Pseudorhizobium banfieldiae: one gene and its partners. The protein of the gene in region 2 interacts with the protein of the main gene of each other region in a pairwise test. Links are inferred from orthologs where the notes say so. Each region holds a gene or a part of one and is shown on either strand. Other genes may lie near its edges.

The links.
Region 1: the proteins of NT26_RS15145 (region 2) and NT26_RS13765 interact in binary tests that used the Escherichia coli proteins (3 or more experiments, as listed by UniProt). The link is inferred for Pseudorhizobium banfieldiae from one-to-one orthologs.
Region 3: the proteins of NT26_RS15145 (region 2) and sfsA interact in binary tests that used the Escherichia coli proteins (3 or more experiments, as listed by UniProt). The link is inferred for Pseudorhizobium banfieldiae from one-to-one orthologs.

Annotation. Positions count from the first base shown.
Region 1 is NZ_FO082820.1:2,795,504-2,798,636, reverse strand. The notes cover bases 81-3,059. They hold NT26_RS13765 (sulfate/molybdate ABC transporter ATP-binding protein), read left to right. Parts: upstream 81-1,048; coding sequence 1,049-2,071; downstream 2,072-3,059. Other genes in these bases: NT26_RS13760 (NAD-dependent succinate-semialdehyde dehydrogenase), read right to left, coding at 2,135-3,059; cysW (sulfate ABC transporter permease subunit CysW), read left to right, coding at 156-1,052; cysT (sulfate ABC transporter permease subunit CysT), read left to right, coding at 81-153. In the rest of the region: more of cysT, read left to right, coding at 1-80; more of NT26_RS13760, read right to left, coding at 3,060-3,133. UniProt on the Escherichia coli protein: Part of the ABC transporter complex CysAWTP involved in sulfate/thiosulfate import. Responsible for energy coupling to the transport system.
Region 2 is NZ_FO082820.1:3,083,154-3,086,306, reverse strand. The notes cover bases 130-3,128. They hold NT26_RS15145 (glutamate-5-semialdehyde dehydrogenase), read right to left. Parts: upstream 2,273-3,128; coding sequence 986-2,272; downstream 130-985. Other genes in these bases: proB (glutamate 5-kinase), read right to left, coding at 2,265-3,128; NT26_RS15150 (nicotinate-nucleotide adenylyltransferase), read right to left, coding at 359-943; rsfS (ribosome silencing factor), read right to left, coding at 130-193. Also shown: more of rsfS, read right to left, coding at 1-129; more of proB, read right to left, coding at 3,129-3,153. UniProt on the Escherichia coli protein: Catalyzes the NADPH-dependent reduction of L-glutamate 5-phosphate into L-glutamate 5-semialdehyde and phosphate. The product spontaneously undergoes cyclization to form 1-pyrroline-5-carboxylate.
Region 3 is NZ_FO082820.1:1,960,893-1,963,905, forward strand. Bases 77-2,935 are described here. They hold sfsA (DNA/RNA nuclease SfsA), read left to right. Parts: upstream 77-1,075; coding sequence 1,076-1,795; downstream 1,796-2,935. Other genes in these bases: NT26_RS09690 (PHA/PHB synthase family protein), read left to right, coding at 77-1,066; map (type I methionyl aminopeptidase), read left to right, coding at 1,821-2,657; radC (RadC family protein), read left to right, coding at 2,661-2,935. Also shown: more of NT26_RS09690, read left to right, coding at 1-76; more of radC, read left to right, coding at 2,936-3,013. UniProt on the Escherichia coli protein: Binds to DNA non-specifically. Could be a regulatory factor involved in maltose metabolism.

The DNA of each region.
Region 1 (3,133 bases), 290 kb from region 2 along the record:
ATCACGGCTCTTCTCGTCTTCATCCGCCTGGAGGAATACGACTACCAGGCCGCCGCCGCCATCGCCTCCGTCCTGCTCTTCACGGCCTTTGCAATGCTGGCGATTACCAACCTGCTGCAGGCGCGGGCCTTGCGCTACACCGTGAGGAACTGAAGATGTCTGCCGCCCATCCCGGCCGCAAGCCGCCGCGCGTCGGCGACCAGCCACTATTCCGCCGGTCCCTGATCGCACTCGTACTGATCATCGGCGCGCTACTGATCCTGGCCCCGCTCATCGTCATCGGGTTCGAGGCCTTCTCGGAAGGCTGGCGCGTCTATGCCTCGACCCTCGTTCATCCCGACACACGCCACGCCATTTTCCTGACGGTGGTAACCGCGTTGATCGCCGTCCCGATCAATACGATCTTCGGGGTGGCCGCAGCCTGGGCGATCACCAAGTTCGATTTCCCTGGTCGCCGTTTCCTGCTGGTGGTGATCGAAATCCCATTCTCGATTTCGCCGATCGTCGCCGGTGTCGCCTATCTTTTCGTCTACGGTTTGCAGGGTTATCTCGGGCCACTGTTCGACGCCTACGATGTGAAGGTGCTGTTCGCGCTGCCTGGCATCGTGCTTGCCTCCATGTTCGTCACCGCACCCTTCGTGGCGCGTGAACTTATCCCGCTGATGCAGGCGCAGGGGCGGGACCTCGAGGAAGCTGCGACCTCGCTCGGGGCATCGGGCTGGCGAACCTTCTTTTCCGTCACGCTTCCGAACATCAAGTGGGCCCTGCTCTACGGGGTGGTGCTCTGCAATGCCCGCGTGATGGGTGAGTTCGGCGCCGTGTCCGTCGTGTCCGGAAATATCCGCGGCCAGACGAACACCCTGCCGCTGCACATCGAGCTGCTCTACCATGACTACCAGGCGGCCGGCGCCTTCGCCTCGGCCTCCATACTGGCGGTCATCGCCGTATTCACCATCATCGCCAAGGTCGCGCTGGAGCGGCAGGGTGCGGGACGTGTTCGTCGTCCCGCCTTGTCTGCGCCGGTTGTGCCTGCCGTGGAGCCAAAGCCATGAAGATCCGCCTCGAGCACGTCGTCAAAACTTTTGATACCTTCCGCGCCGTCCGGGACGTCTCGCTGGACATTGAGAGCGGTGAACTGGTCGCCCTGCTCGGACCCTCGGGTTCCGGCAAGACGACGATCCTGCGCATGGTCGCCGGGCTCGAATACGCCGATGGCGGGCACATCTATTTCGGGGAGCAGGACGCGACGGACATTCCGGTGCGCGAGCGCGGCGTCGGTTTCGTCTTCCAGCACTATGCGCTCTTCCCGCACATGACCGTGGCGGAGAACATCGCCTTCGGGATGAAGGTCTCGAAGGTCAAGCGCGAGAAGGCGGTGATCGCCCAGCGCGTCGAGGATCTGTTGCGGCTCGTGCGGCTGGAGGGTCTGGGGGAACGGTTCCCGGCACAGATTTCCGGCGGGCAGCGTCAGCGTGTCGCCCTGGCCCGGGCCCTTGCCGTTGATCCGAAAGTGCTGCTGCTCGATGAACCCTTCGGCGCACTCGATGCCGCCGTTCGCCGCGATCTGCGGCGCTGGCTGCGAGAGATCCACGACGAACTCGGGATTACCACGCTCTTCGTGACCCACGATCAGGAAGAGGCGCTCGACCTTGCGGACCGGGTGGTGATCCTGAACGAGGGGACGATCGTGCAGGAGGGAACACCGGAGACCGTTTGCCGCGATCCGAAGTCTGCCTTTGTGACCCGCTTCCTCGGTGACGCCAACCGGTTTTCGGCGGAGGTGCGCGGCGGCGTCGCCTATTCGGGAGGCGCTTCGGTGCCTGCTCGTGGCGTGGAAGATGGCGCGGCAGAGGTCTATGCGCGTCCCGGTGATCTCGATTGGTCACCTACGGGGCCCGGTATCGCTGCGACCATCACGCGTGTCCTCGATCGGCCCGGCGGACGTCGCGTCATGGCGATCACGGTGGACGGTGAACATATGGAGTTCGACGTGGAGCCGGAACTGGCGATCCGAGCGGGCGAGCAGGGTTTCGTGACGCTGCGGCGGGCACAGGTGTTTGCTGCCGAGTAGGCGAGATACGTAAAAAGGCCGGCGGATCGATCCGCCGGCTTTTTTACATAGCGCGAGGACGCCTCAGTTCATCTGGGTGACGAAACGGGTCTCCAGGTAGGCCTCGACTGCTTCGGAGCCGCCTTCCGTGCCGTATCCGGAATCCTTGATGCCGCCGAAGGGCACTTCCGGGATCGACAGTCCGTTGTGGTTGATGGTCAGCATACCGGCCTCCATGTTGCGGCTCAGCGCGTGCGCCGTCTTCACGGAACCCGTGAAGGCGTAGGAGGCGAGCCCGAAGGGCAGGCGGTTCGCTTCCTCGAGCGCGTCCTCAACCGACGAGAAGCGGTTGATGATGGCGAGCGGACCGAACGGCTCGTCGTTCATCATCTTGGCCGAAGTCGGCACGTCTGCGAGCACGGTCGGCTCGAAGAAATGTCCCTTGTTGCCGATGCGCTTGCCGCCGCTCTTCAACTCCGCTCCGTGGGAAATGGCGTCGTGAATCATCTCCTCCATCGCGGGGATGCGGCGCTCGTTCGCAAGCGGCCCCATGGTCACGCCTTCTTGCAGCCCGTTGCCCACCTTGATCGCCTGGGACGCCTTCACGAAACCTTCGAGGAAGCGATCGGCGATACCGTCCTGCACCAGGAAGCGGGTGGGTGCGACGCAGACCTGGCCTGCATTGCGGTACTTCGCGGCCGCGGTCACCTCAATTGCCTTTTCCAGATCGGCATCGTCGAAGATGATCGCCGGGGCATGGCCGCCGAGTTCCATCGTGGCGCGCTTCATGTGCTTGCCGGCCAGGGCTGCCAGGTGCTTACCCACCGGAGTGGAACCGGTGAAGGAAATCTTGCGGATGACCGGATGCGGGATCAGGTACTCAGAGATTTCGGACGGAATGCCATAGACCAGGTTCACGACGCCCGCCGGCACACCGGCGTCAACGAAGACGCGGATCAGTTCCGCCGGAGAGGCGGGAGTTTCCTCGGGCGCCTTGACGATGATGGAGCAGCCCGTGCACAGCGCTGCGGAGAGCTTGCGGACGATCTGGTTGATCGGGAAGTTCCAAGGCGTGAAGGCGGC
Region 2 (3,153 bases):
AGATGGCGCTGACGTGCCGGTTCGACCGCCCGGTGACTACGACCATGTAGTCTCCCAGTGCTGATTTTCCGGCGATGTCGATGGTGACGATGTCTTCGGCTTTGGAGTCCTCAAGGCTTGCGAGGACCAGTTCGAGAGCGCGGGCCGCGGCATCGGCGCCACGTTCCGGTCTCTGCGGGAGGATGCCAGGCATCTTTCCCTTGGTGTGCACTGTTGTCAGGGTTCTTCCTTTCTTCCAAATAACAGCTACAGCACTGTCAGCGAATCCGGACTCTCCGGCCGCTACCTAAAGGTGGCATCGAAGGGGCCATCTTTCAAGCAAGACGTGAGAAACGTGATGAAGGGCTGGTGCGGGAGACTAAGTGCCCGCCAACCTCAAGCTCGTCGAACTGAGGCCGGAGCGGGGGCCATGGATGAAAGTCCATGCAGGAGCGGTTTTCCGCCACAGAATGCCAGCATCGTCCTCGTCAACACGCGCGTAGTCGAAGGTCCGCGTCATTCGTGACGAGAGGAAGGAAAGGGTGGAGCCGGGACGATCGATGACGGCGATCGGAAAGGTTTGGACGATAGAGCGCCACTTCTGCCACCGGTGGAACGTCCGGAGGCTGTCTGCGCCCATGATCCAGATGAAATGGATGCCGGGCCTGTGCCTCCTGACATGGGCGAGCGTGTGGGCAGTATAAGGGCTCCCGAGGGCCTGCTCGAAGGCAGTAATCTTGATCCGCGGATCCTGCGCCAGCTTTTCGGAAAGGGTGATACGATCGGCAAGCGGCGCCAGTTCGGTTCGGCTTTTCAGCGGGTTCCCCGGCGTCACCATCCACCAGAGCTGGTCAAGGCCGAGGCGGCGAAGTGCAATCTCCGCCACCAGCAGATGGCCCTCGTGGGGAGGGTTGAAGGAGCCGCCGAAGAGGCCGACGGCCATGCCGCGCTCCACATGCGGCATTGACAGATAGCGAGGGGCGACGGAGGCGCTCTCCACAGGCGGCTAGGGCCGGATTTGGCCGGTGCCGTGCACCAGGTATTTGAACGAGGTCAATTGTTCGACGCCAACCGGTCCGCGCGCGTGCATCTTTCCGGTCGCGATCCCGATCTCGCCGCCCATTCCGAACTCGCCGCCATCAGCAAACTGGGTCGAGGCATTGTGCAGCAGGATCGCCGAGTCGATCTCGTTGAAGAACCGCTCTACGACCCTCGGATCCTCGGCAATCACTGCTTCGGTATGGTTGGAGGAATAGGTGTTGATATGCGCAATGGCGCCCGAAATGCCGTCGACAATGGCGACGGAGATGACTGCGTCAAGATATTCCGTCCGCCAGTCGTCCTCTGTTGCCGGCTTCAATCCGGGAAATACCTTCAGGACCGCAGCCGAAGCGCGGATCTCACAACCGGCCGCAGTCAGCGCCTCCAACAGAGGCATAAGATGGGTGCCGATTGCGGCACTATCGATCAGCAGTGTTTCGGCGGCCCCGCAGATGCCCGTCCGACGCATCTTCGCATTGACCACGATGCGCTTCGCCATCTCGAGGTCGGCTGAGGCGTCGACATAGACGTGGCAGAGGCCTTCGAGATGTGCGAACACTGGCACCCTGGCCTCGTTCTGCACGCGTGCCACAAGGCTCTTGCCGCCGCGCGGCACGATGACGTCGATTGAACCGTTGAGACCGGTCAGCATGGCGCCGACTGCAGCGCGGTCACCCGTCGGTACGATCTGGATTGCATGCTCTGGCAGCCCGGCTAAACGCAGGCCCTCAACGAGGCAGCGGTGAATGGCGCGCGAGGAGTTGAGGGAATCCGAGCCGCCGCGAAGGATGACTGCGTTGCCGGCCTTCAGGCACAACGCGCCGGCATCCGCCGTCACGTTCGGGCGGCTCTCATAGATCACACCAATCACGCCAAGCGGCGTCCGTACCCTTTCGATCCGGAGACCGTTCGGGCGCTCCCAGGCGGCGATCGTCTCCCCGACGGGATCACGCAGCTCTGCGATCTCCCGCAATCCCTGCGCCATGGCGGCAATGGATTTCTCGGAAAGCGTCAGGCGATCGACGAAGGATGCCTGGAGACCCTTGCCTTCGACTGCGCGCAAGTCCTCTGCATTGGCGGCCAGAATTGCATTCTTCGAAGCGAGCAGCGCATCCGCCATCGCATTCAGCGCCCGGTTCTTGGTCTCGCTGGATGCCAGCGCAAGCTGCCTGGCAGCCGCCTTTGCATGGCGGCCGATTTCATCCATGAGGGCTGTCACGTCGTCGGTCTTCGTGGTGACGAGGTCAAGCATGGGCAGGGTCCTTAACATCACTTTGGTGCTCCCCCAGGCTGCCGCACAGGGTCACCACGAGATCATCGCGGTGAACCATGGCAGCGCGTCCCGGATAACCGAGGATGGCTTCGATCTCGCCAGACTTGCGACCGGCAATCTGTCGGGCTTCGTCGGCATCGTAGCTGGCGAGCCCGCGGGCGACCTCGCGTCCATCGGTTCCTATCACCGCCACCGTGTCTCCGCGGTGAAAATTCCCCGCGACCGAGACCACACCGGCAGGAAGCAGGCTCTTTCCGCCACCAAGAGCGGCCTGCGCACCGGCGTCGACCACGAGTTTTCCCGCCGGCTGCAACTGGCCGGCGATCCACGTTTTGCGTGCGGCCACGGGGCTGCCCGAGGGCGCAAACCAGGAGGAGCGAGCGCCCTTGTCGATAGCGCCGAGGGGATGCTTGTCCTTTCCGGACGCAATGATCATTGCGCAACCGGCGCTCGTGGCGATCTTGCCGGCATCGATCTTGGTGCGCATGCCGCCCCGGGACAGTTCCGAAGCCGCGCCCCCCGCCATTGCCTCTATCTCCGGCGTGATTGCGAGGATTGAATCCAGGAAGCGCGCTTCGGGATCGAGATGTGGCGGTGCTGTGTACAAGCCGTCTATATCCGAAAGAAGCACAAGCAGATCGGCGCTGGTCATGGTCGCGACGCGGGCGGCGAGACGGTCGTTGTCGCCGTAGCGGATTTCGGACGTCGCGACAGTGTCGTTCTCGTTGATGATCGGAACGGCGCCGATCTTGAGCAACTGGTTGATTGTTGCGCGGGCGTTTAGGTAGCGGCGCCGCTCTTCCGTGTCGCCCAGGGTCAGGAGGATCTGCCCGGCTATCAGGTCATCGCGGGAAAGGCTT
Region 3 (3,013 bases), 1.1 Mb from region 2 along the record:
CGACCCTTCGACCGAAACGGTTCTCAAGCGGCCGTTGCTGATCGTCCCGCCCTGGATCAACAAGTTCTACATCCTCGACCTGACGCCGCAGAAGAGCTTCATCAAGTGGTGCGTCGACCAGGGTCATACCGTCTTCGTCATCTCCTGGGTCAACCCGGACGAGCGGCATGCGCAGAAGGACTGGGAGGCCTATATCGAGGAGGGCGTGGAGTTCGCGCTAGAGACCGTCGAAAAGGCGACCGGCGAGCGGCAGGTCAACGCCATCGGCTATTGCGTCGGCGGCACGCTGCTGGCGGCGACTCTCGCACTCCATGCGCAGAAGAAGGACCGCCGGATCGCCTCTGCCACCTTCCTGACCACGCAGGTGGATTTCACCCTTGCGGGTGACCTCAAGGTCTTCGTCGACGAGGAACAACTGGCAGCGATCGAGAAGCAGATGAGCAAATCGGGCTATCTCGAGGGATCGCGTATGGCGAACGCCTTCAACATGCTGCGCGCTTCGGAACTGATCTGGCCCTATGTCGTCAGCAACTACCTGATGGGAAAGGAGCCCCTGCCCTTCGATCTGCTCTACTGGAACGCCGATTCCACCCGGATGGCGGCCGCCAACCACGCCTATTATCTGCGCAACTGCTATCTCGACAACACGCTCAGCAAGGGTGAGATGAAGCTTGGAGGAAGGGTTCTGTCGTTGAAGGACGTCAAGGTCCCCGTCTACAACCTCGCCACGAAGGAAGATCACATCGCGCCGCCGCGGTCCGTCTTCAAGGGCTCTGCCTTGTTTGGCGGGCCGGTCGAATATGTCCTTAGCGGGTCCGGGCATATCGCAGGCGTGGTCAATCCTCCGGACAAGCAGAAGTACCAGTACTGGACGAACGGCAAGCCGCACGGCCAGTTCGAAGACTGGGTCGCCAAGGCCAGGGAGACCAAAGGCTCCTGGTGGCCGCACTGGCACGCGTGGATCGAAAAGCGCAGCAAGGAGCGCGTCGATGCTCGCACTCCTGGGGGTTCTGCGCTCAACGCCATCGCTGATGCGCCCGGGACCTATGTGCTGGAGCGCGTCTGACGCCGATCGATGATCTTTGATCCGCCACTGGTTCGCGCGACCCTCGTGCAGCGCTACAAGCGTTTCCTGTTCGACGCGCTGCTCGACGACGGCACGCCAGTCACCGGTTTCTGCCCGAACACAGGCTCCATGCGTGGCCTGACCACCCCCGGTTCACCAATCTGGATGTCACTGCACGACAGCCCGACGCGCAAGTACCGGCACATGCTGGAGATGGTGGAGGCCGACGGAACCCTTGTCGGCATCAATGCCGCCTTCGCCAACCGGATCGCTGAAGAAGCACTCGTAGCGGGCCTGGTGCCTGATCTCGGCGGCTATGGAAGCCTTCGCCGCGAGCAACGCTATGGAACAAGATCGCGCATCGATTTTCTTCTCAGCGGCTCCGGTCGTCCCGATTGCTATGTCGAGGTGAAGAACGTCCACTTCATGCGGGCACTGGGCCTTGCGGAGTTTCCCGACACTGTGACGACCCGCGGCGCAAGGCATCTGGAGGAACTTGGCGACATGGCCGAGGCAGGTCACCGGGCGGTGATGCTCTACGTCGTTCAGCGGCAGGATTGTGATCGTCTGAGGCTTTGCAGCGATCTCGATCCGCGCTATGCGGCAGCGTTCTGGCGTGCAGCAGCCCGCGGCGTGGAGGCATACGTGCTGCGATGCCGGGTGACGCCACAGGAAATCGTCGCCACGGACCTGATCGCCATGGACGAAGCTGGCCTGCCTGCATTATGAACGTAGAAATTGTGAGAGCATCCGGATGGTGAACTACATAGATGCGGTCGACGCCCCCCTCAAGAACACGGGCGCGATCCGGCTCTACAGCGCAGACGACTTCGCCGGCATGCGCAAGGCCGGTCTCCTGACGGCGCGCTGCCTGGACGAGCTGGCTGCCATCGTGAAACCGGGCGTCACCACCAGTACCATCGATCGCTTCGTCTTCGAATTCGGCATGGACCATGGCGCCCTGCCCGCAACATTGAACTATCGCGGCTACAAGTATTCCGTCTGCACCTCCATCAATCACGTTGTCTGTCACGGCATGCCGGACGACAAGCCGCTGAAGGAAGGCGACATCGTCAACATCGACGTCACCTACGTTCTCGATGGCTGGCACGGTGATTCCAGCCGCATGTACCCTGTCGGGCAGATCAAGCGTGCCGCCGAACGGCTTCTGGAAGTCACCTATGAATGCCTGATGCGGGGTATTGAGGCGGTTCGTCCGGGCGCGCGCACAGGAGCAATCGGCCAGGCGATCCAGACCTATGCGGAAGCCGAGCGATGTTCGGTGGTGCGCGATTTCTGCGGCCACGGTGTCGGACGGCTGTTCCACGATACGCCGAACATCCTGCATTACGGTCGTGCCGACGAGGGCCCGGAACTGCGGGAGGGCATGATCTTCACCATCGAGCCGATGATCAATCTCGGGAAGCCGCATGTGAAGGTCCTGTCGGATGGCTGGACCGCCGTGACGCGTGATCGCTCGCTGTCGGCGCAGTACGAGCATGCCGTCGGCGTGACCGCGACGGGCTGCGAAATCTTCACCCTCTCTCCGGCCGGCCTCGACCGGCCGGGTTTGCCACCGCTCAAGAGGTAGCGCATGACGAACCGCCCCGCCCCTCCACATGACGGCAATGCGCCTGCCATGGACGAGGAGGCGGACGAGCGCGGTTTCTTTGCCGAGCAGGCGCCGAAGTCGGCTTCCCTGAAGAAGAGCGACCTGCTGCCGCGGGACGAAAAGCAGGCACACTACCACGGCCATCGCGATCGTCTTCGTGCCCGATACCGCGAACACGGCGACGCCGCCCTCGCCGACTACGAGATCCTGGAGCTCCTGCTTTTCCGCCTCATCCCGCGGCGTGACACGAAGCCGATCGCCAAGGCGCTGATTGAACGTTTCGGCAATCTCGCCGGAGTGTTCGGGGCACCGGCTGCGCTCCTGCAGGAGGTGAA